Regions from separate parts of the Pseudomonas frederiksbergensis genome, predicted to be linked through region 2. Evidence: predicted binding sites of a transcription regulator. Region 2 holds the regulator's gene; each other region holds the start of a gene.

Region 1 (7,985 bases), 580 kb from region 2:
TGCTGGTTGTACTGGGCGATCGAGTTCGCCAGCTTATTCACCTGGGACGCCATGTCCGACAGGTTGGAATTGATGCCGGTGTTCTGGTCGCTCAACTGCTTGGAAATCGAGTTGAAGCGATCGCTGAGACCCTTGGCATTGGTCATCACCGATTGGCGGGACGCATCATCGGAAGGCGTGGTCGCGACAGCTTGCAGGGAAGTGAAGAACTTCTGCAGCGCGCCACTGAGGCCGGTGTCCTTGTCGGACAGCAGCGTGTCGACCGGCGTAATTTTCCCCAGGTAGGACGATGCCTGACCGTTAAGCGAGGTGGTGGTCTGCAACTGGGTGTCGAGGTAGGCACTGTACACCCGACGCACGTCCGCCAGGGTCGTGCCCGTGCCGATGAATACGTTGTTGCCGTACTGAATCGAAGACTTGCTGTTCTGCACGGTTTGCTGACGCGAATAGCCGGCCGTGTCAACGTTGGCAATGTTATTGCCGGTCACCGCCAAAGACGATGAGGCCGCATTCAACCCCGACATCCCGATATTGAGCAAACTCATGGTTCAGACCTTATAACTTATGCCTATAAAGGCGTCATGGAAGAGCCCGCCGCAGCGTAGTTCTGGTAACTCTTCATCTGTTTGGCAATCTGCGAAATCTTGCTGGCGTAGTTCGGGTCGGTGGCATACCCGGCCTTTTGCAACTCGCGCACAAACTGTTCTGGGTTATCGGCCGACTTCAGCACATCTTGATAGCGATTGTTGCTTTGCAACAACGTCACCAGGTCATGGAAACTGTCCTGATAAGAGTCGTAGGAACGGAACTCGGCCGTCTCCTTGACCATCGCGCCATTTCTGAATTCGCTGGTGATTGCCCGCGCCTGAGCACCCTGCCAGCTACTGCCGGCCTTGATGCCGAACAGGTTGTGACTGCTGGTGCCGTCCTGGGCGCGCATGACCGATTTGCCGTAACCGGTTTCCAGCGCTGCCTGGGCTACCAGATAGCGCGGATCGACACCAATGCGGTCGGCGGCGGCTTTGGCCATCGGCATCATCGCATTGACGAATTCGTCGGCAGAACTGAAGGCCTTCTTCGCTGGCGCCAGTGGTATTTGAGCCATGGCACGACCATAAATCTGCAGGCTTCCGCTCGACGCCGAGTCCGTTTGCGAGGCCAGCCAATCGCCGTTGAACAGGGGATCGGAAGCAGTCTTGGTGCCCTGAGGCAATTGGGTTTTGTTGAGCGCCGTCACAGCGACCGCAGCCGTCGTCGATGCCGACGGCACCAGACCGGCGAGCAAGCGGTCCGTGAGTTTCGGCGGCAGTGCCAGACGCCGCTGGTTGAGCATCGCCACATCATTGCGGTGACCGTCGAGCGATTGCTGCGGCGGATTGATCGCGCGCGACGCCCACAATGGGCGCTGACCATTGAGCCGCGACAACGGCCCATTGGCGCCCACCGTACCGGCAGCCACCGGCGTCGACACTGCCGCTTTTGCTGCTTCCTGCTTGGCAGCAGACAACGCCGCCGCCTCGCCCGGAGCCAGCGGCTTGTTCTTCGACATCTGGCGCATCAGCACGTCGGCCAGACCAATACCACCGCCCTGACGGGACATGGAAACCGCCAGCTGCTGGTCGTACATTTCCTGGTACTGCTTGGCCGCCGGCGTGTTGAGCGGATTGTCCTTGCCCAGTGCTTCGGTGGCCGAGCGCATGGACTTGAGCATTTCGCCGAGGAACAGCGATTCGAACTCCTGCGCCACTTTGCGCATGTTCGCATCGCTGTTCTTGTCGCCGACCTTGAGCTGGTTAAGCCGGTTCAGGTCCGAGTACGAACCCGAATCGCCACTGCTGACCAGCCCGCTCTTGTGAAGATCCATGTTCGCCATATCAAATCACAATCAGGTCGGCTTGCAGGGCGCCAGCCTGCTTCAACGCTTCAAGGATCGCCATCAAGTCACCCGGCGCCGCGCCGACCTGATTCACCGCACGGACAATCTCGTCCAGCGTGGTGCCAGGGCCAAATTTGAACATTGGCTTGGCTTCCTGCTGAGCATTGACCCGGGAGCGCGGCACGACGGCCGTCTGACCATTGGACAAAGGCCCTGGCTGACTAACGATCGGGTCTTCGGTGATGGTCACGGTCAGGCTGCCGTGAGTCACGGCGGCCGGTGAAACCTTGACGTTCTGACCGATCACGATGGTGCCGGTCCGCGAGTTGATGATGACCTTGGCCACCGCCTGCCCCGGATCGACTTCGAGGTTTTCGAGGATCGACAGGTAGTCGACGCGCTGACTCGGATCGAGCGGCGCCGTGACGCGGATCGAACCGCCATCAATGGCCTGCGCAACACCAGGGCCGAGCATGTTGTTGATCTTGTCGACAACGCGCTTGGCGGTGGTGAAGTCGGAGCGATTGAGATTGAGGGTCAGGCTGTTGCCCTGATTGAAACCGCTCGGCACCGAACGCTCGACCGACGCACCGCCCGGGATGCGACCGGCCGACGGAACGTTGACGGTGATCTTCGAACCGTCGCGCCCCTCGGCATCAAAACCACCGACCACCAGGTTGCCCTGAGCGATCGCATAAACGTTACCGTCGATCCCCTTGAGCGGCGTCAGCAGCAAGGTGCCGCCGCGCAGGCTCTTGGAGTTACCGATCGAGGACACGGTGATGTCAACCTGCTGACCCGGCTTGGCGAACGCCGGCAAGTCGGCACTGATCGACACCGCCGCGACGTTCTTCAACTGCACGTTGCCGGAACCGGCCGGCACCTTGATGCCGAACTGCGAGAGCATGTTGTTGAAGGTCTGCAGGGTGAACGGGGTTTGCGTGGTCTGGTCACCCGTGCCGTTAAGCCCGACGACCAGGCCGTAGCCGATCAATTGGTTGGAACGCACGCCCGAAATACTGGCGATGTCCTTCAACCGCTCGGCCTGAACGCCGAGGGAGGTGGACAGCAACAACATGGCCGCCATCAGGTGCTTGAAATTAAACATGAGTCGTTTCATCACCTAGAAAGGGAACAACGGGCTTAAGAAGAAACGGTCGAACCAGCCTGGCTGACTCGCGTCGGCAAACGAACCGGTCCCCGAATAGGTGATGCGCGCATCAGCGATACGCGTCGACGACACCGTGTTATCGGTAGCGATATCGTCCGCCCTGACCAGACCGGCAATGCGCACCAGCTCATCACCGGTGTTGAGGGTCATCCACTTCTCGCCACGCACGGCAATGATGCCGTTGGGCAACACGTCGGCAACGGTGACGGTGATCGAACCGACCAGGCTGTTGCCCTGCCCTGCCTTGCTGTCACCCTTGGTTGCGCGGTCACCGCTGTAATTGGCACTCAGACTCAGAGGGCTATTGGTGGCCGGGGTGCCACCGAACAACGAGGTCAGACCGAGTCCGGTCTTGCTGGTTTTGTCCACCTGGGAGTTGGCGTTTTTACTGGCCTGGGTCTTCTCGTTCAGGGTAATGGTGATGATGTCACCGACCCTGAATGCCTTGCGGTCGCCATACAGATTCTGCTCGAAACCGGCCTGATAGATCGAGCCGTTGTTCGCCGCTGCCGGCAGCGGCGTACGAGGCAACACGGGCGCGTAGTACGGGTCATTGGGCTTCGGCGTCGGGCCGACGCAGCCCGCGAGCACGGCGATCCCACTCAGTGCGAGAACAGATACAAAGCGATTCATGACCCTACCTCACGGTGTTGCAGGCGGCTTCATGCCACCTCATAGACTTGATTACAGATTCTGCGCGACAAACGAGAGCATCTGGTCGGCGGTGGAGATCACCTTGGAGTTCATCTCGTAGGCACGTTGAGTGGTGATCATGTTGACCATCTCTTCAACGGTGCTGACGTTGGAGGTTTCCAGGGTGTTCTGCAGCGTGGTACCAAAACCGTTCAGGCCCGGGGTGCCGACTTGCGGCGCGCCGCTGGCGGCGGTTTCCTGGAACAGGTTGTTACCCGTCGCCTGCAGGCCGGCCGGGTTGATGAAGTCGGCGGTTTGCAGGTTGCCGATCACTTGCGCGGCGGCGGCGCCTGGAACGGTGATCGACACCGTACCGTCACGACCGACCGTAAAGGTCTGAGCGTTGTTCGGAATCACGATAGCCGGCTCAAGGGCAAAGCCACTGGCATTAACGATCTGGCCATTGGAGTCCAGGTGGAACGTACCGTCACGGGTGTAGGCGGTCGTGCCGTCCGGCTGCCGGATCTGGAAGAAACCCCGACCGTCGACCGCCATGTCCAGCGGTTGATCGGTGGTTTGCAGGCTACCGGCGGTGAAGTTTTTCTGAGTGCCGACAATGCGCACACCGGTACCCAATTGCAGACCCGACGGCAGTGCGCTGTCCTGGGTCGACTGGGCGCCTGGCTGACGCTTGATCTGGTACAACAAGTCCTGGAACTCGGCACGGTCACGTTTGAAACCCGTGGTCGATACGTTCGCCAGGTTGTTGGAAATAGTCGTCAGGTTGGTGTCCTGGGCGGACAGACCTGTTTTGGCAACCCATAGAGCCGGAAGCATTCAATTCTCCTCGTGCGCCTGTTTTACGGCGCGACGTTCTGATAATTAGCTGATCTGCAAGACCCGAGCCATGGCCTGGTCGTCGTCTTTGGCGGTGTTCATCATCTTGATGTGCAGCTCGAATTGCTTGGACAAGGCCAACACCGAGGTCATCTCTTCAACGGCGTTGACGTTGCTCGACTCAAGAAAACCCGACACCAGTTGCACGTTGGCATCGGCCGGTGCCGGCTTGCCGTCGGCGGTATGGATCGAACCGTCCAGACCTTTAGTCATGTTCTTGATGTCCGGGTTGACCAGCTTGATGCGGTCAATTTCTGCCATGACGCGCGGACCTTCACCCATCGACCGAATGCTGATGGTGCCGTCCTGACCCACTTCGATTTTCTGCTCGGGCGGCACGGCAATCGGACCACCATTGCCCATGACCGGCATACCGTTGCCAGCGCGCAACACGCCCAGAGCGTCGATATTCAGACTGCCGGTGCGCACATAGCTTTCGCCACCGCTCGGATTCTGTACGGCAATCCAGCCATTACCCTGGACCGCCACATCGAGGTCACGACCGGTTTCTATCATTGAGCCAGGAGAGAAGTCGGTGGCCGGACGTTCGGTCAGGGCAAACGCGCGCGCCGGAAAGCTGTCACCAAACACCGGCATCGACCGCGCCTGCTCCAGGTCCTTTTGAAAACCGTTGGTGGAGATGTTCGCCAGGTTGTTGGCATGAGCCTTTTGCGCCAGTGCGTTCTGGCTGGCGCCGGTCATTGCCACATAAAGGTACTTGTCCACAGTCTTTCCTCTGCATGTCGGACGTTTGCCGCCCACCGCTGTACTGCTGAGCCTCAAGCAATTTGCAGACCAACTTTCACGCAGGGGTTCGAAGCCCTCTAAACAAAGGACTTGGGAGGAACTGGAGGGGAATGGGCAATGGTGTCAAAGACGAAAAACCGGCGCGGTTATGCCGCTTGGCGGCAAAGATCGCAGCCTGCGGCAGCTCCTACGCTGAATAGGGGTTCATTCTGGAGCTGCCGCAGGCTGCGATCTTTTGATCTTCAGGTATTGTCCTTACCCACTTCGTACTCACGCAACTTGTTGGCAATGGTGGTGTGGGAAACGCCAAGGCGCTTGCCCAGCAGGCGACTGCTGGGGTACTCGGAATACAGCCGCTCCAGCACAGCCTTTTCGAAACGCCCGACAATTTTATCCAGCCCACCTTCCAACGAGAAATCCCCCAGAGGCTGGCGCACACCGTAATCAGGCAGGCGAATATGTTCAGCCTTGACCGTGCCGCCGTCACACAACGAAACCGCCTGAAACAGCACGTTCTCCAACTGCCGGACATTGCCCGGCCAGTGATAATGGCTGAGCCGATCCATCGCCGCCGGTGCCAGCTTCGGCAATGGACAACCAATCTGCCGACTGGCCTGATCGAGGAAGTGCTCTACCAGCGGTGTCAGACCGTCGAGGCATTCACGCAGCGGCGGGATGTGCAGTGAAAGCACATTCAAACGATGGTAAAGATCCTGACGGAATTCACCGCTGGCACACAGTTCAGACAAATCGACCTGAGTGGCGCAGATCACCCGCACATCCAGGTAAACCTCTTCATCGCTGCCGACCCGGCGGAAGCAACCGTCCTGCAAAAACCGCAGCAGTTTCACCTGCAAGCGCGGGCTCATTTCCCCGACACCGTCGAGAAACAATGTACCGCCCGCCGTCAGCTCCAACAGCCCGAGCTTACCTTCGGCCCGCGCCCCTTCGAACGCACCCGGGCCATAACCGAACAGCTCGGTCTCGGCCATCGACTCTGGCAGCCCGGCGCAATTGAGCGCCATCAACGGCGACTGCCCACGCGGGCTGGCCAGATGGCAGGCGCGCGCCAACAGTTCTTTACCGGTGCCGGTCTCGCCTTCAATCAGCAGCGGCGCATCCAGTGGCGCCATGCGCCGCGCCTCGCGAACCACCGCGGCCATGACCTTGGAACTCTGGAAAATGCTGTCGAACCCGCGCAACTCCTGCTTGCGCACGTTATAGATGCGTTCGCCGACCCGGTCCGCCCGGTGCAGCGTCAGCACAGCGCCGGCCATGGCCTCGCTGTCGTCATGCTCCGATTGCAACGGCGCGATATCGGCCAGGAACACATCGCCCTTGACCTTGACCCGCAAGCCATTGATCCGCGATTTGTTGGCTCGAACCAGTTCCGGGAGATCGAAGTCCTCGGCATAACGCGACAAGGGAATGCCCGGCACCTCGTCCACCCGCACACCGAGCAATTGCGCGGCGGCGCGGTTGGCCGCAACGATTGAGCCGCCCATGTCGATCGACAGCACCGGAAACTCCAGCGCGCCGAGCAAGGCATTCAACTCCATGTGCCGACGCTCGCTGGGCATCAGCCCTACGCGCTTGACGCCGAATACACCAGCTATTGCCTCGAACTTTGGACGCAACGCCTGGAACTGAATGTTGATCAGGTTCGGGCAATGCAGATAGATCGCGTTGCCATGTTCGCCGCCGACCTCACCTCGAGCAACGTTGATCCCGTACTCCACCAGCAGGTTGAGGATGTCGCGCAGGATGCCGATGCGGTTCTGGCAATGGACTTTGATACGCATATAAAGGCCCAACGGTGGTGAATGGGGCGCATGGCGAGGATTTTTCTGCCGAGACGCGAAGTTTATCGTCAAGATTATGTGACAGCTCAAGGCCTTTTCAAACCCGAAAATCTCAATACCTGCGCCACAGCCGCCAATTCGTAACGAATACTTTACGAAAAACCGCGACTTTCCCTACGCGCAACGCTCAAACCCTGCTGCAAGGTCGCACACTTCGGCGTATTTCTAGGTCTATACGCAAGACATAACAAGAACGTATCCCTTTGCAGGAGAGCAGCATGAAGCAGACGCAATACGTGGCCCGCGAGCCCGATGCGCAAGGTTTTATTCACTACACCGCTGAAGAACACGCAGTGTGGAACACGCTGATCACTCGCCAGCTGAAAGTGCTCGAGGGTCGTGCGTGCCAGGAATACATGGACGGCATCGAAAAACTCGGCCTGCCCCATGACCGCATTCCGCAACTCGACGAAATCAACAAAGTCCTCGGCGAGACCACCGGCTGGCAAGTCGCCCGCGTACCGGCGCTGATTCCGTTCCAGACCTTCTTTGAATTGCTGGCCAACAAGCAGTTTCCGGTCGCGACCTTTATTCGTACTCGCGAAGAACTGGATTACCTGCAAGAGCCGGATATTTTCCACGAAATCTTTGGGCACTGCCCGCTGCTGACCAACCCTTGGTTCGCCGAATTCACCCACACTTACGGCAAACTCGGCCTCCAGGCCTCCAAGGAAGAACGTGTCTATCTGGCGCGCCTGTATTGGATGACCATCGAGTTTGGCCTGGTCGACACCCCAGAAGGTCAACGCATCTACGGCGGCGGCATCCTCTCCTCGCCGAAAGAAACCGTGTACAGCCT
Region 2 (7,985 bases):
TCGCCGCCGAAGCCCTGAAAATCATGGAAGACCACAAAATCAGCGCACTGGTGGTGGTCGACAGCGAGGACCGTCCGGTGGGCGCCTTGAACATGCACGATTTGCTGCGTGCGGGAGTCATGTAATGAGCACGGACCTGCTGCAACGTGGCAAAAACATCAAACTCGCGGTTTTCGACGTCGATGGCGTGCTGACCGACGGTCGCCTGTACTTTCTCGAAGACGGCAGTGAGTTCAAGACGTTCAACACCCTCGACGGCCAGGGCATCAAGATGCTGATGGCCTCCGGCGTGACGACCGCCATCATCAGTGGACGCAAGACCCCGGTGGTCGAGCGTCGCGCCAAAAACCTTGGCATTCCTCACCTGTACCAGGGCCGCGAGGACAAACTGGTGGTGCTCGACGAGCTTCTGGCGCAACTGGGCCTAAGCTATGAACAGGTTGCCTACCTGGGCGACGACCTGCCGGACCTGCCGGTGATTCGCCGTGTTGGTCTGGGCATGGCAGTGGCCAACGCCGCCAGCTTCGTCCGCGAACAGGCTCATGGCATCACTCAGGCCCGTGGCGGCGAAGGTGCTGCTCGCGAGTTCTGCGAGCTGATCCTGCGCGCCCAGGGCAACCTTGAAGCGGCTAATGCCGCGTACCTGTGAGCCACTTATGCTGAGCAAGAAGATTCGCAACATACTGTTTTTCGGGGTTATTGCCGCGCTACTCGCGGCCGTTGGCTACTGGAACATCAGCCCGGAACGTTTTCTCGACAAACCGGTAGCGCACGTCGACGAGAGCCAGATCGACTACTACGCCATCAACGCCCACAGCGTGCAGTATCTGCCCGATGGTAAATTGCAGTACGACTTGACGTCCGACAAGGTCGAGCACATCAAAGCCACCGACATCACCCTGCTGACCAAGCCCGACCTGAACATGTACCGGGGCACTGCATTCCCCTGGCACGTCCAGAGCGAACGTGGCGAGGTCAATTCGGGCGGCACCGAAGTTGAATTGATCGACTCGGTACGTATCGCACGTACGGATGAGCAGAACCGTCCGATGCTGATTACCAGTAGTCGTATGACTGTATTCCCGCAACAGCAATATGCGCAGACCGAGCAAGCCGTTAGAATCGACGGCGCTGGTGGTGTATCGACTGGTAACGGAATGAAAGCGTATTTGAAAGACAGCAGGATACACCTGCTATCGAACGTAAGAGGACAGTATGAGGCTCGTTAAAACTCTCCCTATTTTGCTCAGTCTGGGCGCAGCACTGGGAAGCGTGAGCGCCTGGGCTCTGCCGAACGATAGCCAGCAACCCATTCGCATTCAGGCTGACGACGCTCAGCTGGATGACAAACAGGGCATCGCCACCTACAAAGGTGACGTGATCATCATCCAGGGCTCGATGAAAATCACCGGCAACACTGTGACCATCACCCGCACCAAAACCGGCGATATCGATGTCGTGACCTCGGTGGGCAACCTGGCGTATTTCGAGCAACTGCAGAAGGTTGGCGATCCGCAGCCGGTCAAGGGTTATGGGGTAACTATCCAGTACCATGCCGCGCAAAACCGCATCGTACTGATTGACCGCGCCAAGGTGATCAACGAAGGCAACACCACCGAAGGCGAGAAAATCGTCTACGACACCGTCAAGCAGGTTGCTAACGCAGGCCGCGCTACCGGCGCCTCGGTGACTGCGCCGCGCCCACGGGTCGACATGGTTATCCAGCCGAAAAAGAAAACCGACGAGCAGAAGGCCCAGTAATGGCAACTCTGAAAGCTCAGCATCTGGCCAAGAGCTACAAGAGCCGCCAGGTCGTGCGTGACGTCAGCCTGTCGATCGACAGCGGCCAGATCGTTGGCCTGCTTGGCCCGAACGGCGCCGGCAAGACGACCTGCTTCTACATGATCGTGGGCCTGGTTCAGGCCGATCAGGGGCGCGTACTGATCGACGACCTGGACGTCAGCCACCAGCCAATGCACGGGCGTGCACGAGCGGGTATCGGCTATCTGCCACAAGAAGCGTCGATCTTCCGCAAACTCTCGGTCGCCGACAACATCATGGCCATCCTCGAGACCCGCAAGGAACTCGACAAGGCCGGTCGTCGCAAAGAGCTGGAAAGCCTGCTGCAGGAATTCCACATCAACCACATCCGCGACAACCTCGGCATGAGCCTTTCCGGTGGCGAACGTCGCCGCGTGGAAATCGCTCGCGCCCTGGCCACGGCACCAAAATTCATCCTGCTCGACGAACCTTTCGCCGGCGTGGACCCGATTTCGGTGGGCGACATCAAGCAGATCATTCATCACCTCAAGGCCAAGGGTATCGGCGTGCTGATCACGGACCACAACGTTCGTGAAACCCTGGACATCTGCGAAACCGCCTACATCGTCAACGACGGCCAACTGATTGCCGAAGGCGACGCCGAAACCATCCTGGCCAACGACCTGGTCAAGGAAGTGTATCTGGGCCATGAGTTCCGCCTGTAAGCACTGAGGTGTCCGGTCAGTCGTCGGAGCGCTTGTCCCAATAAAAAACTAAACGTATTTATTGTTACAGCGCTCTAGGCAAACACTTCAGTTTCAGGCATATAATTTGCTTATGTTTGGCGCTCCGGCGCCCTGTAGTGGATGGCGCATGTGCGCCGGCGAATAAGGTGTTAAGCCCCTGCCATGAAACCATCGCTAGTCTTGAGAATGGGCCAGCAGCTGACGATGACACCGCAGCTGCAACAGGCCATCCGCCTGCTCCAATTGTCGACCCTGGACCTGCAACAGGAAATCCAGGAGGCATTGGAGTCCAATCCAATGCTCGAACGCCAGGAAGAAGGCGACGACTTCGATAACGCCGACCCGATGGCGGACAACATCGAGCAGAAACCCAATACCGATATCCAGGAACCCTCCTACCAGGAAACCGCCCCCACGGTAGATAACCTCGAGGAAGGCGACTGGAACGAGCGCATCCCTAACGAACTGCCGGTCGACACCGCTTGGGAAGACGTTTACCAGACCAGCGCCAGCAGCCTGCCGAGCAACGATGACGACGAATGGGACTTCACCACTCGCACCTCCGCCGGTGAGAGCCTGCAGAGCCATCTGCTCTGGCAATTGAACCTGGCGCCGATGTCCGACACCGATCGGCTGATCGCGGTGACCCTGATCGACTGCATCAACAACCAGGGCTATCTGGACGAAACCCTCGAGGAAATTCTCGAAGCCTTCGATCCGGAACTGGACATCGAGCTCGACGAGATCGAAGCCGTCCTGCATCGCATCCAGCAATTCGAGCCGGCCGGTATCGGTGCACGCAACCTCAGCGAATGCCTGTTGCTGCAACTGCGCCAATTATCCGCCAAGACCCCTTGGCTGGCCGAGGCCAAGCGCCTCGTCATCGATTACATCGACCTGCTGGGCAGCCGCGACTACAGCCAGCTGATGCGCCGCATGAAGCTCAAGGAAGATGAACTGCGCCAGGTCATCGAACTGGTACAGAGCCTCAACCCGCGTCCGGGCTCGCAAATCGAGTCCAGCGAAGCCGAGTACGTGGTTCCCGACGTCATCGTGCGCAAAGACAACGAGCGTTGGCTGGTCGAGCTGAACCAGGAGTCGGTTCCGCGTCTGCGCGTCAACCCGCAATACGCCGGTTTCGTCCGTCGCGCCGACACCAGCGCCGACAACACCTTCATGCGTAATCAGTTGCAGGAAGCGCGCTGGTTCATCAAGAGCCTGCAAAGCCGCAACGAAACCCTGATGAAAGTCGCCACCCAGATCGTCGAGCACCAGCGCGGCTTTCTTGAATATGGCGATGAGGCAATGAAGCCGTTGGTCCTGCATGACATCGCCGAAGCGGTCGGCATGCACGAATCGACGATTTCACGGGTGACCACGCAAAAATTCATGCATACCCCACGCGGTATTTATGAACTGAAGTACTTTTTCTCCAGCCACGTCAGCACCTCTGAAGGCGGTGAATGCTCGTCCACAGCGATCCGCGCGATCATCAAAAAACTGGTTGCCGCGGAAAATCAGAAAAAGCCGTTGAGTGACAGCAAGATCGCTGGTTTACTGGAGGCACAAGGCATTCAGGTGGCCCGTCGCACCGTCGCCAAGTACCGCGAGTCTCTGGGGATCGCGCCTTCGAGCGAACGCAAGCGATTGATGTGACGGGCTACGCCACAGCGTTCCAGGGTGTGTTCGAAAACTTTTCGGACACGCTCTAGTGGCAGGCAAACCAGCCTGCCACCTTATGCACTGGCAACGAAGGAGAAGCTGTATGCAAGTCAATATCAGTGGACACCAACTGGAAGTGACCGAACCCCTGCGCAAATACATCGGCGAAAAACTCGACCGATTGGAAAGGCATTTCGACAAGATCACCAACGTGCAGGTCACGATGACCGTCGAGAAGCTGTTGCAGAAAATCGAAGCCACGCTGCATATCCCCGGTGGAGAAGTGGTCGCCAACGCTGAGCATAACGACATGTATGCCGCGATTGACGCCCTGACCGACAAACTGGATCGCCAACTCAAAAAGCATAAGGAAAAGACCCAGGGCCAGCTCCAAGGCGCAACCGGTCGTTAATACTCCCAACCCATGATCCGACTTGAAAACATCCTGACCCCCGGCCGTTCTTTGGTGAACGTGCCGGGCGGCAGTAAAAAGAAAGCCCTCGAACAAATTGCCAACCTGATCGCCCGCGAAGTGCCGAGTCTGGCCATGCAGGATGTCTTCGAGAGCCTGGTCGCCCGTGAAAAACTTGGCTCCACCGGTTTTGGCAACGGCATCGCCATCCCACACTGCCGTCTCAAAGGCTGCGAGTCGCCCATCAGTGCCTTGATGCACCTGGACGCCCCTATAGATTTCGACGCCATCGATGGTGCTCCGGTCGACCTGCTGTTCGTTTTGCTGGTCCCGCAAGCCGCTACCGATGCGCACCTGGAGCTGCTCCGCCAGATCGCCAGCATGCTTGATCGTAAAGAAGTCCGCGATCGCCTGCGTAGCGCAAAAAGTAATGAAGCCTTGTACCAGGTTGTCCTCGACGAGCAGAACGGTCACTAATCATGCGCTTGATCATCGTCAGCGGCCGCTCTGGCTCAGGTAAAAGCACTGCCCTTGATGTACTGGAGGACAACGGCTACTACTGCATCGACAATCTGCCGGCCGGTCTGTTGCCAGAACTGGCCGAGCGCGCACTGGTTCATACCGAACTGGCGCAGCCACTGGTCGCTGTTTCCATCGATGCGCGTAACCTGCCGAGCCATCTGTCACGTTTTCCGGAGCTGCTGGAAGAAGTGCGCAGTCGGCACATTCAATGCGATGTGCTGTACCTGGACGCCGACGAAGAAACCCTGCTCAAGCGTTTCTCGGAAACCCGCCGCCGTCACCCACTGAGCAACGCCAACCGCTCGCTGGCCGAAGCCATCGATGACGAGACCAATCTGCTGGGACCGATTGCTGACCTGGCCGACCTCAAGGTCAACACCACCAACCTGAACCTGTATCAGTTGCGCGATACCATCAAGCTGCGGCTTCTGAACCAGCCAGAGCCGGGCACTGCGTTTTTGGTGGAATCCTTCGGCTTCAAGCGGGGCATGCCGGTGGATGCCGATCTGGTATTCGACGTACGTTGCTTGCCAAACCCGTACTGGAAGCCGGAACTGCGCGCTCAATCCGGGCTTGACCAGCCGGTTGCCGAGTATCTGGCGGCTCAGCCGGATGTCGAAGAGATGTTCCAGGACATCTCCACTTACCTGCTCAAATGGCTGCCGCGCTTTGCTGCCAGCAACCGCGCTTACGTCACCATCGCCATTGGCTGCACCGGCGGGCATCACCGCTCCGTCTACCTGACCGAACGTCTGGGTCAGGTCCTGCAACAATCCCTGAAGAACGTCCAGGTCCGCCACCGCGACCTTAGCTAAAGGATTCACACCGCGATGCCTGCTCTGGAAATTGAAATCATCAACAAACTGGGTCTGCATGCCCGTGCTTCCGCCAAATTTGTGGGCAAAGCTGCGGAGTTTCCCTGTGAGATCAGAGTGGGCCGCACCCCTGACGTGAACAAGATGGTCGATGGCAAGAGCATCATGTCCATGATGATGCTGGCCGCTGGCAAGGGAACGACGATCCACCTTAACGCAGAAGGTGAGCAAGCTCAGGATGCGCTGGATGCGTTGAAGGAACTGATCAACAACTATTTCGGCGAAGGCGAGTAAAGGATCGTCCGAACGCGGCCCGAGCCGGCGGCAGCTCCTACATGACGTGTGTTCGACGCGATATTCATTTGAACCCTGATCCCGTAGGAGCTGCCGTAGGCTGCGATCTTTTTCGCAGCCATTAAAAAAGCGCGCCACCCAATGGGTGGCGCGCTTTTTTGCATAACGGTAAAAGTTTAGCTGCCCGCCACCGTCATCCGCTCGATCAACACCGAACCGGTGCGAATGTTGCTGCGAAGCTCCAGGTCATTACCCACCGCAATGATCTGCTTGAACATATCGCGCATGTTGCCGGCGATAGTCACCTCCTGGACCGCGAACTGGATTTCACCGTTCTCGACCCAGAAACCCGCCGCGCCGCGAGAGTAGTCACCCGTGACCATGTTCAAGCCCTGACCCATCAATTCGGTCACCAACAAGCCACGCCCCATGCGCCGTAGCAACGCCGCCTGGTCTTCGTCGCCGTGGGTGACGAACAGATTGTGCACGCCACCGGCGTTGGCGGTGCTTGGCATGCCGAGTTTGCGTCCGGAATACGTACCCAGCACATAAGACACCAACTCACCCTTCTCGACGAACGGCTTGGCGTAAGTCGCCAGACCATCACCATCAAACGCCGAACTGCCCAAGGCGCGCATCAGGTGTGGACGCTCATCGATAGTCAGCCATTCAGGGAAAAGCTTCTGGCCCAGCGCGCCTTCAAGGAACGATGACTTGCGGTACAGGTTGCCACCCGAAATCGCCCCCAGGAAACTGCCGAACAGACCGCCCGCCAGTTCTGCGGAAAACAGCACCGGCACTTCGCAGGTCGGCACCGGACGTGCACCCAAGCGGCTGGCTGCACGTTGCGCCGCACGTTGACCGATGCTGACCGGATCGGCCAGCAGATTGCCCTGGCGATTGACGTCATACCAATAGTCGCGCTGCATCTGGCCGTCAGCCTCGGCGATCATCACGCAGCTCAAGCTGTGACGCGTCGACGCATAACCGCCGATAAAACCATGGCTGTTGCCGTACACACGGCAGCCCTGATGAGTGCTCAAGGTGGTGCCATCGGCGTTCTTGATCCGGCTGTCGGTGGCAAACGCCGCCGCTTCGCAGGCCAGCGCTCGCTCGATCGCTTGTTCCGGGGTGATGTCCCATTCATGGAACAGGTCGAAGTCCGGAAAGTCCTTGGCCATCAGCGCGGCGTCGGCCAGGCCCGAGTGCTCGTCTTCGGAGGTGTGTTTAGCGATAGCCAGGGCGGCGGCGACGGTTTCGCGAATCGCCTCGGGGCCACTGGCCGATGTACTGGCCGAGCCTTTGCGCTGGCCCACATACAAGGTGATGCCAAAGCCCTGATCACGGTTGAATTCAACGGTTTCGACTTCCCGCTGACGCACCGAGGTCGACAGGCCCTGCTCCAGAGACACAGCCACTTCGCAGGCACTTGCGCCCTGACGCCTGGCTTCTGCGATGATCTGCTCGACTTGCTCTTGCAGTGCCGGCAACGCTTGTGGGCCGACGCTTTCAACTGCACTCATGCTGTTCTCCACTCAAATTCTGCTTTCGGTTAAGGTCATCGAACGACCGGGCCGGACAAGCGGCCCCCGACTGGTTATCATGGCGGCGTTTCTTTGCGGACTGCCACCATGGTTGATTCTTACGACGACTCCCTCGACGGGGGAGAAAAAAGCAAAACCCAGGTCAAACGCGAGCTGCATGCTCTGGTTGACCTTGGCGAGCGCCTTACAACACTCAAGCCTGACTTGCTGGCAAAGCTGCCGTTGACCG
Region 3 (7,985 bases), 920 kb from region 2:
AGCCCACCCTTCGTCGTTGAAGGCTGGGCTTTATGTATGGTGAAACAGGTAATGCAGTGGTCGTGCCAAATCGGGGGAGGGCGTGGTTTTGTTGGGTTTTGGTCCGTCATGCAGTGCCTGAATTGGGCTTTTTGCACCGATTAAAGGCGTGCCGCCCACAATTGGCGCGACACATCCCCGTAGCAGCTGGCGAAGCCTGCGTTCGGCGGCGAAGCCGTCGTAAAATCTCAACACGCGGTTCAACAGGTAGACCGAGCGTACCGGATTACGACGGCTGCGCCGCCGAACGCAGGCTGCGCCAGCTGCTACGTAAAGCAAGGCGTCAGCCATGAAATACCAGATACAACAACGCCAGATTGATCAGCAACGACACCAGCGCCAGTGTCCGCCAGACCTTCAACGGTTCACGCTCCAGCAGCGGCCGGGGTCGTACACTCAAACTGCGCCGTTCGCCTTGTTCCAGCAGCAGCAACCATTCCTCCGCCGTTTCATAACGTTGCGCCGGGTCGGCGCATACCGCGCGTTCCAGGCTTTGCCCGAGCCAGTCCGGCAAATCCGGCCGATAGCGGTTGGCGCTGACCGGCGAGCCAAAGCGCGGACGTTGAAAGGCTTCGATTTCTCCGTAGGGAAAATGCCCGGTGGCCAGGTAATACAGCGTCACGCCGACGGCATACAGATCCTGTTGCGGTGTCGGCGGATCCCCATTGAACGCTTCCGGGGCGATGTAGCTCGGAGTGCCCGGCAGCGCGTTCGATGGGTCTTCGGATAAGCCAGTGCAGTACGCCAGACCGAAATCCAGCAGCCGTAACTCGCCGTCTTCAGCCAGCAGCAGGTTTTCCGGTTTAATGTCGCGATGGAAAATCTGCCGCCGATGCAGCATGCCCACGGCCCGCAGCAGACGTTCGGCCAGTTGTTGCCATTGGGGCAGCGGCAACGGACCGTTTTGCGCGAACAGCTCGGCCAAGGTCACCCCCGGGTACTCGCGCATCACGTAATACAGGTGCTGACGTTGCGCTGCCGGGTGTATTTCCGGAAAGCTTCGACCGGCAACGCGCTTGAGAAACCACTCTTCGCAGAGCAGCGCCTGGCCGGCCGCTGTGTCGGTGTTCAACTGCGAGGGGAGGGTTTTCAGTAGCCAGGGCTGTTGCTGCCCATCACGTACACGGTACATCAGCGACTGCTGACTCTGCCCGAGCAGCCGCTCGACGTGCCAGCCCTCGAAGGCCTGACCGGGTTTGAGTGGCGGCGGCAATGGCCATTGCTGCAGGTGGATCAGCGCATCACCGATGCTCGTTTCGCCTAGAGTGTCGACCCGCACCAGCAGCGCACTGGCGTTGTCCTGGCTACCGGCCAGGTGGGCCGCGTTGACCAGGGTTTGCGCAGCGCTGTCGAGGTCGGGCTGATCGCGCAAAATGGCCGCGATGGCCATGTCGCCGAGTGTCGCCCAAACGCCATCGCTCAGCAGGACGAAACTCTCGCCCGCGCGCAACTCGCCATCGAGAAAGTCCAGCACCAGATGCTGATCCAGCCCTAGTGCGCGCTTGAGCACATGCTGCATGCCCGGTTGCTCCCAGACGTGGTCCTCACTGATGCGCTGCAACTGGTCGGCGTGCCAGCGATAGACCCGACAATCGCCGACATGCGCCAACGTGAAGCGTCGACCGCGCAGCACCAGCGCGCTGAGGGTGGTGAGCAACGGCTGGCCACCGCCATTGGCCTGCAACCAGCGATTCTGCGCCAGCAGCAGGCGGTCCAGCGCTTGGGCCACAGCCCAGGTCTGCGGTGTGGCGTAGTAGTCGAGGGCCAGAGCCTGCAAGGTTGACCGGGCGGCGAGACCACCGTCGGCGCATTGACTGACACCGTCGGCGATCGCGAACAGAAACCCCTTGCTCGCCGCCAGTTCAGCGGCGGGCGTGACCAGGCACAGGGCGTCCTGATTCTCGTCCCGTGGGCCGATGGCACTGGCCTCGGCGAAGCTCAATTGCAGGCTCATTGGCGCATCATACCCGCGCTGCGGTCACAGCGGCCGAACCCCACGTGGTTCTCCAGCGGCGTTTGACCCCATGCAGGCCAAACCAGGCCAGAACACCGAGACTGGCGAACAACCACAAGGCCAACTGGTAGCTGCCGGTACTCTGCTTGATCGCACCCATGCCCGCCGCGAGGGCGAAACCGCCGATGCCGCCCGCCATGCCGATCAAGCCGGTCATCACGCCGATTTCGCGGCGAAAGCGCTGCGGCACCAACTGGAACACCGCGCCATTACCTGCGCCAAGGCCGAGCATGGTGCAGACGAACAGCGCCAGTGCAGCGTAGGAGCTGGGCAGGTTGAAACCCACGGCAGCCATGCAGATCGCTGCCAGCGTGTACATCACCAGCAAGGTGCGAATACCACCGAAACGATCCGCCAGTGCACCACCGAGTGGCCGCATCAAACTGCCGCCGAACACACAGGCTGCGGTGTAGTAACCGGCGGTGACCGGGCTCAGGCGATATTGGTCGTTGAAGTAGCCGGGCAGGGCGCTGGCCAGGCCGATGAAACCACCGAAGGTCACGCTGTAGAAAAACATGAACCACCAACTGTCGCGGTCACCGAGGGCCTTGAAGTAGTCGCTCATGGCTTTGGCTTTCGGCCGTTCAGGCGCGTTTTTCGCCAGCCAGGCGAAGATGATCAGCGTCAGGATCAGTGGGATCAGCGCGAAGCCAAAGACGTTGCTCCAGCCAAATGAGGCAGCCAGTATCGGGGCGATCAGTGCGGCGAACACCGTGCCCGAGTTGCCCGCACCGGCAATGCCCATCGCCTTGCCCTGATGCTGTGGCGGATACCACTGCGAAGCCAGGGGCAGGGCGACGGCGAAGGAGGCGCCGGCCATGCCGAGGAACAGGCCCAGCAGCAATGCTTGCTCGTAGCTGTGGATACCGAGCTTCCAGGCACCGAACAGGGCGCAGATCACAATCACCTGGCCGATCAGCCCGGCGGTTTTCGGCGACAGACGATCTGCCAGCAGTCCCATCACGAAGCGCAAGAACGCCCCGGCCAGAATCGGCGTGGCCACCACGAGGCCGCGTTGCTGGGTAGTCAGATGCAAGTCAGCGGCGATCTGCACCGCCAACGGGCCGAGCAGGTACCAGACCATGAAGCTCAGGTCGAAATACAGAAAGGCCGAGAAGAGTGTCGGGGTATGGCCGGATTTCCAGAAGCTTGAATTCATCGCGCACCTCAGCTGTGAAGAGTCTCGAAGGGAGTCATGAGCTTTGCGGTGGGGCGCCGCGACGGCCGCACCACCGGCCCCGGGCTGTGGGGCCAAAACGAAAAAACGCCGCAACCCGCTGCGCTTGCGCGAAAGGGGTGTGCGACGTCTTTGTCGTAGGTGGGGCAACCGCCGTTGGCTACCTGTGCGGTTTACATAGCGAGATCTGTGCCACATTCGGAATGTGTAGTGGGGTCGGAAAGATCGCAGCCTGCGGCAGCTCCTACATTGGAATGGCGTACACCCTGTAGGAGCTGCCGCAGGCTGCGATCTTTTGCGGGTCAACCACCCAGCAATTCGCTCATGGCAATGATCTGCTCGGCCACCTGGATAAGCTTCTGTTGGCGGCTCATGGCCTGGCGGCGCATCAGGGTGTAGGCCTGTTCTTCATTGCAGTCCCTCATTTTCATCAGCAAGCCCTTGGCCAGTTCGATGCGCTTGCGCTCGGCCAGTTGCTGGTCGCGGGCCTGGAGTTGGGCGCGCAGGGCCTGATCGCTTTCAAAACGTGCCATGGCCACGTCGAGGATCGGTTGCAGGCGCGCGGCATGAATGCCTTCGACGATGTAGGCGCTGACGCCGGACTTGATCGCCTGACGCATCACGTCCGGGTCGTGCTCGTCGGTGAACATCACGATCGGCCGTGGCTGGTCGCGGCTGACCAGCACCACTTGCTCCAGCACATCGCGGCTCGGTGACTCGGTATCGATCAGGATCACGTCCGGGCGCACCGTTTCGACGCGTGCAGGCAGGTCGATGGTCAGGCCTGATTCATCGATCACCTCAAACCCGGCTTCGGTCAGCGCGGCCTTGAGGCGCCCAACCTTTTTCGCGGTGTCGTTGATCAGCAGGATACGCAACATATTTGCAGGCTCCTGTCAGCGGCGGGCGAGAAGGGCGGGGGTGTCGGCCATGGCGTGCAGCTTGAAACTGCGGGCATACGCCGCCGGGTCCGAACCGTTCCATATTTTACCGTCGATCAACTGGCTGCTGCGCATGTCCTGAGCCCAGGCCGTAACACCCAGCGCAGTCGCTGCGTCGTGGTAGATACCGAGTTGCTGGACCTGGCGTGCCACGTCTAGATAGTCCGGGTCTTCGCGCAATAAGCCCCAGCGCCGGAACTGGGTCATGAACCACATGCCGTCGGAAAGGTACGGCACGTTGACCTCGCCGCCGCCGTGAAAGCGCAGCGCGTGAGGGTCCTGCCAGCGATTGCCAAGGCCGTCGGCATAATCCCCCAACAAGCGCGGTTCGATGCAGTCGATCGGTGCGTCCAGGTATTCGGCGGCACTCAACAGTTGCGCGGTGCTGCGGCGGTTTTCCGTGCTTTGTTCAATGAAGCGACTGGCCTCCAGGATCGCCATGACCAGTGCCCGTGCGGTGTTCGGGTACTGCTCGACAAAGGCTCGGGTGCAGCCGAGAACTTTTTCCGGGTGGTCGGGCCAGATGGTCTGGCTCGTCGCCAGGGTGAAGCCGAGGTTCTGCTTCACTGCACTGGCGCTCCAGGGTTCGCCGACGCAGAAGCCGTCGATCCGTCCGGCCTGCAGGTGCGCGACCATTTGTGGCGGTGGCACCACGACGCTGTCGACATCCTGCAACGGATGGATGCCCTGGCTCGCCAGCCAGTAATACAACCACATGGCGTGTGTGCCTGTGGGAAAGGTCTGGGCGAAGGTGAGTTTTGAGTGACTTTGGTGCACGTGACGGTCCAGCGCTTCAGGACCGGTCACGCCCAGCCCTTGCAGACCATGAGAAAGGTTGATGCTCTGGCCGTTCTGGTTCAGGCCCATGAGCACGGCCATGTCCGTCGCCGCGACGCCGCCGATGCCCAGATGCACCGCATAGATCAAGCCGTAGAGGCTGTGGGCGGCATCCAGTTCGCCGCTGACCAGTTTGTCCCGCAGGTTGGCCCACGACGATTGGCGCTTGAGGTTCAGGGTCAGCCCGTAGGGTTGGGCGAAGCCCTGGGTCGCAGCAACCACCACGGAAGCGCAGTCGCTCAGGGCCATGAAGCCAAGGTTGATCGCGGTCTTTTCCGGGGCATCGCTGCCGTTGATCCAAGCCAGCGGTCCTGCTACAGATTCAGTCATCACATAAGCACCTTGCATGAAAAAAGCGCCGTCCCCAGGCCCCTTGTGCACGTAAGGCCAGGTAACGACGCCGTTGTCCTTTTTAATCGCAGCCTGGCACTCATCCCGCTATTGGTATGGGGGCAGATGAGCAGGTTGGTGCAAGGCATATGCCATTGATGGCTGATTTTGTCGTGCGCCTCGCTTGCGACGTCGATGCACGGCTATAATCGCCGCCTTATTTCGCCGCCAACCGAGTCAAATTCGCCCATGTATACCCTGGCCCGCCAACTGTTGTTCAAACTCTCCCCGGAAACCTCCCACGATCTGTCCCTGGACCTGATCGGCGCAGGTGGGCGTTTGGGTCTCAATGGCTTGCTGTGCAAGGCGCCAGCGCAGTTGCCAGTGAATGTCATGGGCCTGGACTTTCCGAACCCGGTGGGTCTGGCGGCCGGTCTGGACAAGAACGGTGCGGCCATCGACGGGTTCGCGCAATTGGGTTTCGGCTTCGTTGAAATCGGCACCATCACCCCGCGTCCGCAACCGGGTAATCCGAAACCACGGATTTTCCGCTTGCCGCAAGCCGAGGCGATCATCAACCGCATGGGGTTCAACAACCTTGGCGTCGATCATCTGCTGGCACGGGTGGCGGCTGCCAAATACAAGGGCGTGCTGGGGATCAACATTGGCAAGAACTTCGACACGCCGGTTGAGCGTGCGGTCGACGACTACCTGATCTGCCTGGACAAGGTCTACGCCCACGCCAGTTACGTGACGGTCAACGTCAGTTCGCCGAACACGCCAGGCCTGCGCAGCCTGCAATTTGGTGATTCACTCAAGCAACTGCTCGAAGCCTTGCGTCAGCGCCAGGAAGACCTGGCTCAACGCCACGGCAAGCGTGTACCGCTGGCGATCAAGATCGCGCCGGACATGACCGACGAAGAAACCGTTCAGGTGGCTCAAGCGCTGATCGACACCGGGATGGACGCGGTGATTGCGACCAACACCACCCTGAGCCGTGTAGGCGTCGAAGGCATGGAATACGGTGACGAGGCGGGTGGATTGTCTGGCTCCCCGGTGCGCGACAAGAGCACTCACACGGTCAAGGTGCTGGCGGCTGAGCTGGCTGGACGTTTGCCGATCATCGCGGTGGGCGGTATTACCGAAGGCAAGCATGCGGCTGAGAAAATCGCTGCGGGCGCCAGTCTGGTGCAGCTGTATTCGGGCTTCATTTACAAAGGCCCGGCGCTGATTCGCGAATCGGTGGATGCCATCGCCGCCCTGAGGTAAGTACAGACCTCCTGCGCGAAATCTTTGTGGCAACGGAAATAAAAAAGGGCTCCTCGAAGGAGCCCCTGGGCCGAAGCCCGCCGTCCGGAGAGGACGTGCGTGGTTAAGTCGTTACGTAATCAAGTTTTTGTGTCGGAGTATGTGCCCTGTTTAGCCGACGGCGTGAAGTTCGTTGAGTCTATGGATTCCCGCAGTGCCGGTCATACCGTCCCAGTTGTCGCCGCGTCCTTCTCGCCAGCCGTTGATCCAGGCTTGACGTACCGACGGTAGAGTAAATGGGCAAAGCTCACGGGATTTTCCACCAACGCCATATTGATATCCGCGCAAAAATGCTCTTTCCAACGGATCACGCTTAAGTCTTCTCATAGGGTGTTGCCCTCACTTGTTGACTGTTTTCGTCGCGTTGACCTCTATCGAGGTCAGGCAGAAAAATTTCTGCCGTTGGTGGCTCGCTGCCGGCGTCACGAGCCAAGGTGTTGACGTCGTTGCGGCGTCAACCTGTATTGAGTTCTAACCAATGCGTCACATCGAGGGAATGATCGTTTTGTCATAAGGACGTAACGATAATGATGCTAAGGCCATAAGTAACACGATGTAATTTTCGTATTCATTGACCAAAGCCCGATATGATCAGCCTTTCACTGGATGATGAGGCTGATTTTTTAGTGAAAATGTCCACCCGTTGCACTCGGGTACTATTCGACGAAGGGTCGAGTTATGACATTTTGTTGCACAGAATTTTTTATCTGCCTGGGCATCTAAGCTCATTCAACCGGTTGGTTGAGTGAGCGGCCAGGGTGGGACGGCACACTTTCGTGCCACGCGAGCGCTCTTCAAGAAAAGCGCTTGATTGAAAACCGAGCGGTCAATGCGTTGCCCGTTCACTTATTGCTAAAGGCCCTGGAACTCCCATGTCGGATCGTTACGAACTCTTCCTCACTTGCCCCAAGGGCCTCGAAGGCCTGCTGATCGAGGAAGCCGTCGGGCTTGGCCTTGAGGAAGCGCGTGAGCACACGTCGGCCGTGCGCGGCATGGCCGACATGGAAACGGCTTATCGCCTGTGCCTGTGGTCGCGTCTGGCGAACCGGGTGCTGCTGGTGCTCAAGCGTTTCCCGATGAAGGACGCCGAAGACCTGTACCACGGCGTGCTGGATATCGAGTGGCAAGACCACATGCTCAATGACGGCACCCTGGCCGTCGAATTCAGCGGTCACGGCTCGGGCATCGACAACACGCACTTTGGCGCGCTGAAAGTGAAGGACGCCATTGTCGACAAACTGCGCACCCCGTCGGGCGAGCGTCCGTCCATCGACAAGCTCAACCCGGACCTGCGCGTTCACCTGCGTCTGGACCGTGGCGAGGCGATCCTGTCTCTCGA
Region 4 (7,985 bases), 690 kb from region 2:
CGCATTGCGCACGATATTCAGCACGGCCTGAATCATTTGCTCGCGGTCGATCAACACATCCGGAATGCTCGGGTCGTAGTCGCGCACCAACGTGATGCAGCCTTGGCTTTCGGCTTCCACCAGATGACAGACGCGCTCCAGCACCTCGTGGACGTTGCACAGGGCAAGCGACGGCAGTTTGTTTGAGCCGAGCATGCGATCGACCAGATTACGCAGGCGATCCGCTTCCTCGATGATGACGTTGGTATAGTCCTTGAGGCTTTCTTCCGGCAGCTCGCGGGCCAGCAACTGAGCGGCACCGCGAATCCCGCCGAGCGGGTTCTTGATCTCGTGAGCGAGGCCGCGTACCAGCATCTTGCTGGTTTCCTGCTTGGAGAGCTGCGCTTCTTCTTTGGTAATGCGCAGCAAGCGATCACGCGGGTGGACTTCGAGCAGCAGCAGCGTGTCGCCATTGCTGAGGATCGGCGTCACTGCGTAGTCGACGGTCAGGGTCTGGCCGGTCAGGGCGGTGAGCATTGCTTCGCGCTTGGTAAACGGGTGCGCTTGTTCGACCGCCTGGCGCAAGGAGTTCAGGGCTTCGGTCGACTCGGTGAACAGCTCGCTGATGAATTGCCCATGGCTGCGCTGGCCGCTGATGGCCAGGAGCATTTCCGCCGCAGGGTTCATGTACTCAAGACGCAGTTCGGCGTTGAGCAGAATGGTGGCGGTGGTCAGGTTGTCGAGTAGCAAGCGGTGCAGTGCGTCGCTGATGGTCATTAGGACCTCTTTTGGAGCAGGGCGCGCGTATGGACGAGGCGCTGATGCGGAGGAAAATGCAAAAACCAAACCAAGGCTCCGAAAAGAAGCGTTCAGGCCCTGAAACGGGCGTTTGACGCGCGATTGCACGGCGTTCTGCCAGCGTTAGCGGGTACTTTCGAACCAAAATGGGTAGGAATATGGGTATGGTGCAGCACATTGCACCAATATAGTGCGCAAACCTGTACGACGGTCAGAAGAAAGAAAAAATCCCGATTTTTTCTTCTTCAGGCTTGTCTGCGAGCGGGCACTCCGGGCGTTGGCCGTAATCGGTCAGGGTGCAAGGTTTGACCTGACGCTTCTGCGCCAGAGAGATGCGCAGCATGTGAAATGGCTGATTAGCTGTGCGTTCGACAATCCGCCCGTGTTCGTCGAGGATTTCCACCGCCAGTTGATGGGTGCCGCGATCAATATTGCTTAAGGCGAACACCGGGCTCGGGCCGGGATCGGCAGTCGGTTGGCCGTCCAGTAACAACCGATAGTGATGGCCGCGTTGCAAGGTGGGTTCGTTGGTGACACTGACGATCAGTTCACCCGCGCTGCTGCGCACCGAAGCGTCCGGCTCCGGTACGAGAACGCGAAGCATGTCGTAGTGAAACAGTGGCTTTTCCTCAGGCTTCTTTGGGGCGGTTTGCGGTGTTGCGCCGCCGGGATTGGCCGACATGCGATTACCGGGTGCCAGTGTGACTCGCTTGGCGTTTCCAGGGCCGGGTTGATCGGTGAAGACCCGATTGCCTTGGGCGTCGACGTAGGTGTAGACCTCGGCCGGCGCTGGCAGAGCGATCAGCCACAGACACGTGGCGATTATCCAGCGCCTCACGGGGTATGTACCCGCTGCACGGTGAAGGTGATGGTCGGGCTCTGCTGCACAAGGCTTTCTGCGGCGAGCACCTGCACCGCGAGACGGTGTTCGCCGCGATCGATGTTCACCAGTTGCAAGCGCGGCACGTTGCTCGGTTGGCCATACGGCTGACCGTCCAGCAGCAATCGAAACACATGTGACCCTTGCAGGCGTGGCTGAATCTGCACACCGACGATGAAGGTGCCGTTGTTGGCGCGCAGGGCTTCATCGCTGGGCAGGCCGGTCAGTTCCAGCACTGAATATACGGCGTTTTTGTCAGCGCGCAGGGCCGGTTGTTCGGGCGCTATCGGTGGTTGGCGTTCGATGCTGTTGAGTGGCGGCAACTCGACGGCCTGGCTCTTCACGCCATCGGGCGGCTGATTGCTGTAGGCGGTATTGCCGTTGACGTCGGTGTACCGATAGATCTGCGCGGTAGCGGGCAGGGTGATCAGCAACAAGACAAATAGAAAACCACGACCCATAAAAACGACCAATAAACGAAAGCGTTGGGTGCAGCATAGGTCAGGGTTACGTGTTGGCCCAGGTCACTAACACCCTGGCACGAAAGAGCGATCAGTCTCGCGTAGGCGCTGCCGCAGGCTGCGATCTTTTGATCTGAGGGCAGGAGATAAATCCGCAAAAGATCGTCCGAACGCGGCCCGAGCCTTCGCCAGCGCCTACGGATGGGCGCTGCACAATTCGGCGGTGGCGCGTATTAACGCAAGCTCACGCAGCGGCACTTGAGCTGCGGTTTTATTGGCCTTGGCCAGCCATAACGGGCAGTGTGGGTCTTTACGATACGGGGTGAAATCGGCCAGTTGTTGCAGCAGGCGATTTTGTAACAGGTCGAGTTGCGGGCGGATCAGGCCATCGAGATCAGGGCGAGGGTCGTTAGGCGCCTTGCCCTGTGCGTGCCAGTCGGACAAGTGCGCGTACTGCACCAGTTTGTTGGCTTCGATCTGTGCCGAGAAGAACTGCTCGACGGTTTCATTGCTCAATTTGTAGTAGGGCGCCTCGGCGATGGCTTCGGCAATGACGTCGCGTTCCCGTTGGCGATCCTCGACAGGCTTGCCGCTGTCCCATTTGCTCAGTGCGACCTTGTCGGCAATCGCCAAGCGCTCCTGGATGGTGCTGAGCAGCGGGGCGAGGGCGGCAGGCGCCGGAACCGGAGCAGGGGCGGCAGCGGTGGCTGTGTTGGCAAGCAGGGCGGTAAGCAGTGCAAGGCACAAGGGTAGGCGCATGGGGTGTCTCGTCTTCATTCCGTGGAGGAGCATGATGTCTATAACAGTAGGCCCGATGACAAGTGTTCGCCCACAAAAAAGGCCTCCGAAGAGGCCTTTTCACGTTACGCCGCTTTCGCGAGCGCTACTGGATCAGCAGCTGTAGTACAGCTCGTATTCCAGTGGGTGTACGAAGGTGCGTACTTTGATTTCTTCTTCGCTTTTCAGGGCGATGTAAGCGTCGATGAAGTCGTCGCTGAAAACGCCGCCTTTGGTCAGGAACGCACGACCTTTGTCCAGCTCTTCCAGGGCTTCTTTCAGGCTACCGCAAACTTGTGGGATCTCTTTCGCCTCTTCAGGCGGCAGGTCGTACAGGTTTTTGTCAGCAGCGTCGCCAGGGTGGATCTTGTTCTGGATGCCGTCCAGGCCAGCCATCAACAGTGCAGCGAAGCCCAGGTACGGGTTGGCTGCTGGATCCGGGAAGCGTGCTTCGATACGGCGAGCGCGAGGGCTCGACACGTAAGGAATACGGATCGAAGCGGAACGGTTGCGAGCCGAGTAGGCCAACATCACTGGAGCTTCGAAACCTGGGACCAGACGCTTGTAGGAGTTGGTCGACGGGTTGGTGAAGCCGTTCAGGGCCTTACCGTGCTTGATGATGCCGCCGATGAAGTACAGGGCGGTATCGGACAGGCCGGCATAACCTTCGCCTGCAAAGGTGTTCTTGCCATCTTTGGCGATGGACAGGTGAACGTGCATACCCGAACCGTTGTCGCCATACAGCGGCTTAGGCATGAAGGTCGCGGTGCGGCCGTATGCATCAGCAACGTTGTGTACGCAGTACTTCAGGGTCTGAACTTCGTCAGCCTTGGCGACCAGGGTGTTGAACTTCACACCGATTTCGTTCTGGCCGGCAGTTGCCACTTCGTGGTGGTGAACTTCGATGACCAGGCCCATTTCTTCCATGGCGTTGCACATGGAGGTACGGATTTCATGGTCGTGGTCGAACGGCGGAACCGGGAAGTAGCCGCCTTTGACGCCTGGACGGTGGCCTTTGTTGCCGCCTTCCACGTCCTGGTCGGACATCCACGAACCTTGTTCGGAGTAGATTTTGAACATCGAACCGGAGATGTCGGACTTGAACTTCACTTCGTCGAAGATGAAGAACTCAGGCTCTGGACCGACGAAAACGGTGTCGCCGATACCGGTGGACTTCAGGTACTCCTCGGCACGCTTGGCGATGGCACGTGGGTCACGGTCATAGCCTTGCATGGTCGAAGGCTCGATCACGTCGCAAACCAGGATCAGGGTCGGCTCTTCGGTGAACGGATCGAGGACAGCAGTGCTGTCGTCCGGCATCAGGATCATGTCGGAGGCTTCGATGCCTTTCCAGCCAGCAATGGAGGAACCATCGAACATTTTGCCTTCTTCGAAGAAGGCTTCATCCAGCGCATCACGAGCCGGCATGGTCACGTGGTGCTGAGTGCCTTTGGTATCAGTGAAGCGCAGATCAATCCACTTGACGTCATGATCTTTGATGAGTTGAACCGACTTCGACATAGTGCCTCCGGGTGGCTTCGGGCGGGTAGTGGAGTGCCCTTAGAATATGGGTGATGCCGGCGCGAATACTCTGCCTTGGCAACCTGCCTCACAAGGGAGCAAATTGCATGCCAGTGCCCCGACTTGGGTTTTCTGCCCCAATATCACGCTTACAAAGGTGCAAAGCGCCTTAAAACTGAAAATCTCGCCCCTTAATGTAGCGCTCAATTTCACAATTGACCTGTTTTGGTGCATCGAAAACCTTCTGCACATTAACTGGTTAAACCTTGAGCAATTTCCGCTATAATCCGCGCCCCCCTTTTTCGGCTGGCCCTGCGCGCGCTGTTTTCATGAAACTAATCGTAAAAGTCTTCCCCGAGATCACCATAAAGAGCCGCCCGGTACGGACGCGTTTCATCCGTCAATTGGCCAAGAACATCCGTGCCGTGCTCCGCGATCTGGACCCGGCTGTGGTGGTGAACGGCGTGTGGGACAACCTCGAGCTGGAAACGCACGTCAGTGATCCAAAAGCCCTGAAGGACATGACCGAGCGGCTGAGCTGCATGCCGGGCATCGCGCATTTCCTGCAGGTCGACGAGTACCCGTTGGGTGACTTCGACGACATCGTCGCCCAGTGCAAGCAGCACTACGGTGAGTCGCTGACCGGGAAGATTTTTTCGGTGCGCTGCAAGCGTGCCGGCAAGCACGAATTCAGCTCGATGGACGTCGAGAAATACGTCGGCAGCCAGCTGCGTCGTCAGTGCGGCGCCGCCGGTATTTCGCTCAAGAACCCGGAAATCGAAGTTCGCATCGAAATTCGCGACCAACGGTTGTTCGTGATCCACAGCCAGCACAACAGCATCGGCGGTTATCCGCTGGGCGCGCTGGAACAGACCCTGGTGCTGATGTCCGGCGGTTTCGATTCCACCGTCGCGGCTTACCAGATCATGCGCCGTGGGCTGATGAGCCATTTCTGCTTCTTCAACCTCGGCGGGCGTGCCCACGAATTGGGCGTGATGGAAGTCGCGCACTTCATCTGGAAGAAGTACGGCAGCTCCCAACGCGTGTTATTTGTCAGTGTGCCTTTCGAGGAAGTGCTGGGAGAAATTCTCGGCAAAGTCGATAACAGTCATATGGGCGTAGTATTGAAGCGTATGATGTTGCGCGCTGCGTCCCGAATCGCTGATCGGCTGGACATCGAGGCGCTGGTCACCGGCGAAGCGATTTCCCAGGTTTCCAGCCAGACGCTGCCGAACCTGTCCGTGATCGACTGCGTGACCGACAAGCTGGTATTGCGCCCGCTGATCGCCAGTCACAAGCAGGACATCATCGACATGGCCAACGAAATCGGCACCGCCGATTTCGCCAAGCACATGCCAGAGTACTGCGGGGTCATTTCGGTGAACCCCAAGACCCACGCCAAGCGTCCACGCGTGGAGCATGAAGAGAAAGAATTCGATATGGCGGTGCTCGAGCGTGCGCTCGAGAACGCCAAACTGGTGCCGATCGATCGCGTGATCGACGAATTGGGCCAGGATGTGCAGATTGAAGAAGTCAGTGAAGCGCTGGCCGGTCAGATCATCATCGACATCCGCCACCCGGATGCCGCCGAAGACGACCCGCTTGAGCTTGCTGGCATCGAGGTACAAACGATGCCGTTTTATGCTCTGAACGCTCGTTTCAAGGAACTGGACCCTACTCGCCAGTACCTGCTGTATTGCGACAAAGGCGTGATGAGTCGCCTGCATGCTCACCATTTGCTCAGTGAGGGGCATGCCAATGTGCGCGTTTATCGACCGAGCTAAGAGCCCGGGGCTGTTTGCCTGTGGCCTGCGTCACCGGCCCCCCGACGCCGCCGTCAAGCTGTAACGGCAAGGCCTGACTCTACTGTAAATCGCTGCCAAGACTTGTCAGCACACCGAATCCTCTGATCGAGATACACAAGTGATCGAAAATCTACGCAACATCGCCATCATTGCTCACGTTGACCATGGTAAAACCACCCTGGTAGACAAGCTCTTGCGTCAATCCGGCACCCTGGAGCGCAACGAGCTCAACGACGAGCGCGTGATGGACTCCAACGACCAGGAGAAAGAGCGCGGTATTACCATTCTGGCGAAAAACACCGCTATCAACTGGAACGGCTACCACATCAACATCGTGGACACCCCGGGCCACGCCGACTTCGGCGGCGAAGTTGAACGTGTAATGTCGATGGTTGACTCCGTTCTGCTGCTGGTTGACGCTCAAGACGGCCCTATGCCGCAAACCCGTTTTGTGACCAAGAAGGCTTTCGAAGCCGGCCTGCGTCCAATCGTGGTGATCAACAAGGTTGACCGTCCAGGCGCACGTCCGGACTGGGTTCTGGACCAGATCTTCGACCTGTTCGACAACCTCGGTGCTACCGAAGAACAGCTGGACTTCAAAGTCGTCTACGCCTCGGCCCTGAACGGCATTGCCGGTCTGGAACACACCGACATGGCTGAAGACATGACTCCGCTGTACCAGTCGATCGTCGACAACGTACCTGCGCCGAAAGTTGACCGTGACGGTCCGTTCCAGATGCAAATTTCCGCTCTGGACTACAACAGCTTCCTGGGTGTTATCGGTGTTGGCCGTATCGCTCGTGGTCGCATCAAGCCGAACACTCCGGTTGTGGCTATCGATGCTGACGGCAAGAAGCGTAACGGTCGTATCCTGAAGCTGATGGGTCACCACGGTCTGCACCGCATCGACGTTGAAGAAGCAGCTGCCGGCGACATCGTCTGCATCAGCGGCTTCGACCAGCTGTTCATCTCCGACACTCTGTGCGACCCACTGAACGTCGAAGCGATGAAGCCGCTGACTGTTGACGAACCAACCGTTTCGATGACCTTCCAGGTAAACGACTCGCCTTTCTGCGGTAAAGAAGGCAAGTTCGTGACCAGCCGTAACATCAAGGAACGTCTGGACAAAGAGCTGCTGTACAACGTTGCTCTGCGCGTTGAAGAAGGCGACTCGGCTGACAAGTTCAAGGTTTCCGGCCGTGGTGAGCTGCACCTCTCGGTACTGATCGAAACCATGCGTCGCGAAGGCTTCGAAATGGGCGTTGGTCGTCCGGAAGTGATCATCCGCATGGTTGACGGCGTCAAGCACGAACCGTACGAAAACGTGACCATCGACCTGCCGGAAGAATCCCAGGGCTCGATCATGGAACAGATCGGTATCCGTAAAGGCGACCTGACCAACATGGTTCCGGATGGCAAGGGCCGTGTGCGCCTTGAGTACAACATCCCGGCTCGTGGCCTGATCGGTTTCCGTAACGAGTTCCTGACCCTGACCTCCGGTGCAGGCATCCTGACCTCGATCTTCGACCGTTACGACGTGATGAAGTCCGGCGATATGTCCGGCCGTCAGAACGGCGTTCTGGTTTCGGTTGCTACCGGTAAGGCGCTGACTTACTCGCTGGAAACCCTGCAAGCTCGCGGCAAACTGTTCCTGGGTCACGGTGAAGACGTGTACGAAGGTCAAATCGTCGGCATCAACAGCCGCGACAACGACCTGGGTGTTAACCCGACTAAAGGCAAGAAGCTCGACAACATGCGTGCTTC

What was found. Region 2 encodes sigma-54, which starts transcription at its own class of promoters, with help from an activator protein. Its sites were predicted from a motif close to ANTGGCATNNANNTTGCTNT; they were not measured.
Region 1: BLL42_RS06515 (flagellar basal body rod protein FlgF) is a predicted target of sigma-54. The motif match lies at 5,358-5,377, and genes of this name have one in related genera.
Region 3: BLL42_RS04775 (CmpA/NrtA family ABC transporter substrate-binding protein) is a predicted target of sigma-54. The motif match lies at 5,476-5,495, and genes of this name have one in related genera.
Region 4: glnA (glutamate--ammonia ligase) is a predicted target of sigma-54. The motif match lies at 4,512-4,531, and genes of this name have one in related genera.

Annotation. Positions count from the first base shown of each region.
Region 1 is NZ_CP017886.1:1,293,441-1,301,425, forward strand. Features, by position in the region: gene flgK (flagellar hook-associated protein FlgK) at 1-545, opposite strand, end outside; gene flgJ (flagellar assembly peptidoglycan hydrolase FlgJ) at 569-1,864, opposite strand; gene BLL42_RS06500 (flagellar basal body P-ring protein FlgI) at 1,875-2,984, opposite strand; gene flgH (flagellar basal body L-ring protein FlgH) at 3,000-3,680, opposite strand; gene flgG (flagellar basal-body rod protein FlgG) at 3,732-4,517, opposite strand; gene BLL42_RS06515 (flagellar basal body rod protein FlgF) at 4,563-5,303, opposite strand; gene BLL42_RS06520 (sigma-54-dependent transcriptional regulator) at 5,567-7,126, opposite strand; gene phhA (phenylalanine 4-monooxygenase) at 7,405-7,985, shown strand, end outside.
Region 2 is NZ_CP017886.1:1,878,319-1,886,303, forward strand. Features, by position in the region: gene BLL42_RS09345 (KpsF/GutQ family sugar-phosphate isomerase) at 1-125, shown strand, start outside; gene BLL42_RS09350 (KdsC family phosphatase) at 125-649, shown strand; gene lptC (LPS export ABC transporter periplasmic protein LptC) at 657-1,229, shown strand; gene lptA (lipopolysaccharide transport periplasmic protein LptA) at 1,216-1,761, shown strand; gene lptB (LPS export ABC transporter ATP-binding protein) at 1,761-2,486, shown strand; gene BLL42_RS09370 (RNA polymerase factor sigma-54) at 2,670-4,163, shown strand; gene hpf (ribosome hibernation-promoting factor, HPF/YfiA family) at 4,273-4,581, shown strand; gene ptsN (PTS IIA-like nitrogen regulatory protein PtsN) at 4,594-5,058, shown strand; gene rapZ (RNase adapter RapZ) at 5,061-5,918, shown strand; gene BLL42_RS09390 (HPr family phosphocarrier protein) at 5,934-6,212, shown strand; gene pmbA (metalloprotease PmbA) at 6,389-7,735, opposite strand; gene yjgA (ribosome biogenesis factor YjgA) at 7,844-7,985, shown strand, end outside.
Region 3 is NZ_CP017886.1:962,798-970,782, reverse strand. Features, by position in the region: gene BLL42_RS04790 (bifunctional protein-serine/threonine kinase/phosphatase) at 323-1,993, opposite strand; gene BLL42_RS04785 (nitrate/nitrite transporter) at 2,001-3,212, opposite strand; gene BLL42_RS04780 (ANTAR domain-containing response regulator) at 3,533-4,111, opposite strand; gene BLL42_RS04775 (CmpA/NrtA family ABC transporter substrate-binding protein) at 4,127-5,338, opposite strand; gene BLL42_RS04770 (quinone-dependent dihydroorotate dehydrogenase) at 5,588-6,607, shown strand; gene rmf (ribosome modulation factor) at 6,758-6,973, opposite strand; gene rlmKL (bifunctional 23S rRNA (guanine(2069)-N(7))-methyltransferase RlmK/23S rRNA (guanine(2445)-N(2))-methyltransferase RlmL) at 7,519-7,985, shown strand, end outside.
Region 4 is NZ_CP017886.1:2,566,788-2,574,772, reverse strand. Features, by position in the region: gene glnL (nitrogen regulation protein NR(II)) at 1-756, opposite strand, end outside; gene BLL42_RS12415 (DUF4124 domain-containing protein) at 989-1,615, opposite strand; gene BLL42_RS12410 (DUF4124 domain-containing protein) at 1,612-2,118, opposite strand; gene BLL42_RS12405 (chorismate mutase) at 2,314-2,877, opposite strand; gene glnA (glutamate--ammonia ligase) at 3,010-4,416, opposite strand; gene thiI (tRNA uracil 4-sulfurtransferase ThiI) at 4,746-6,200, shown strand; gene typA (translational GTPase TypA) at 6,340-7,985, shown strand, end outside.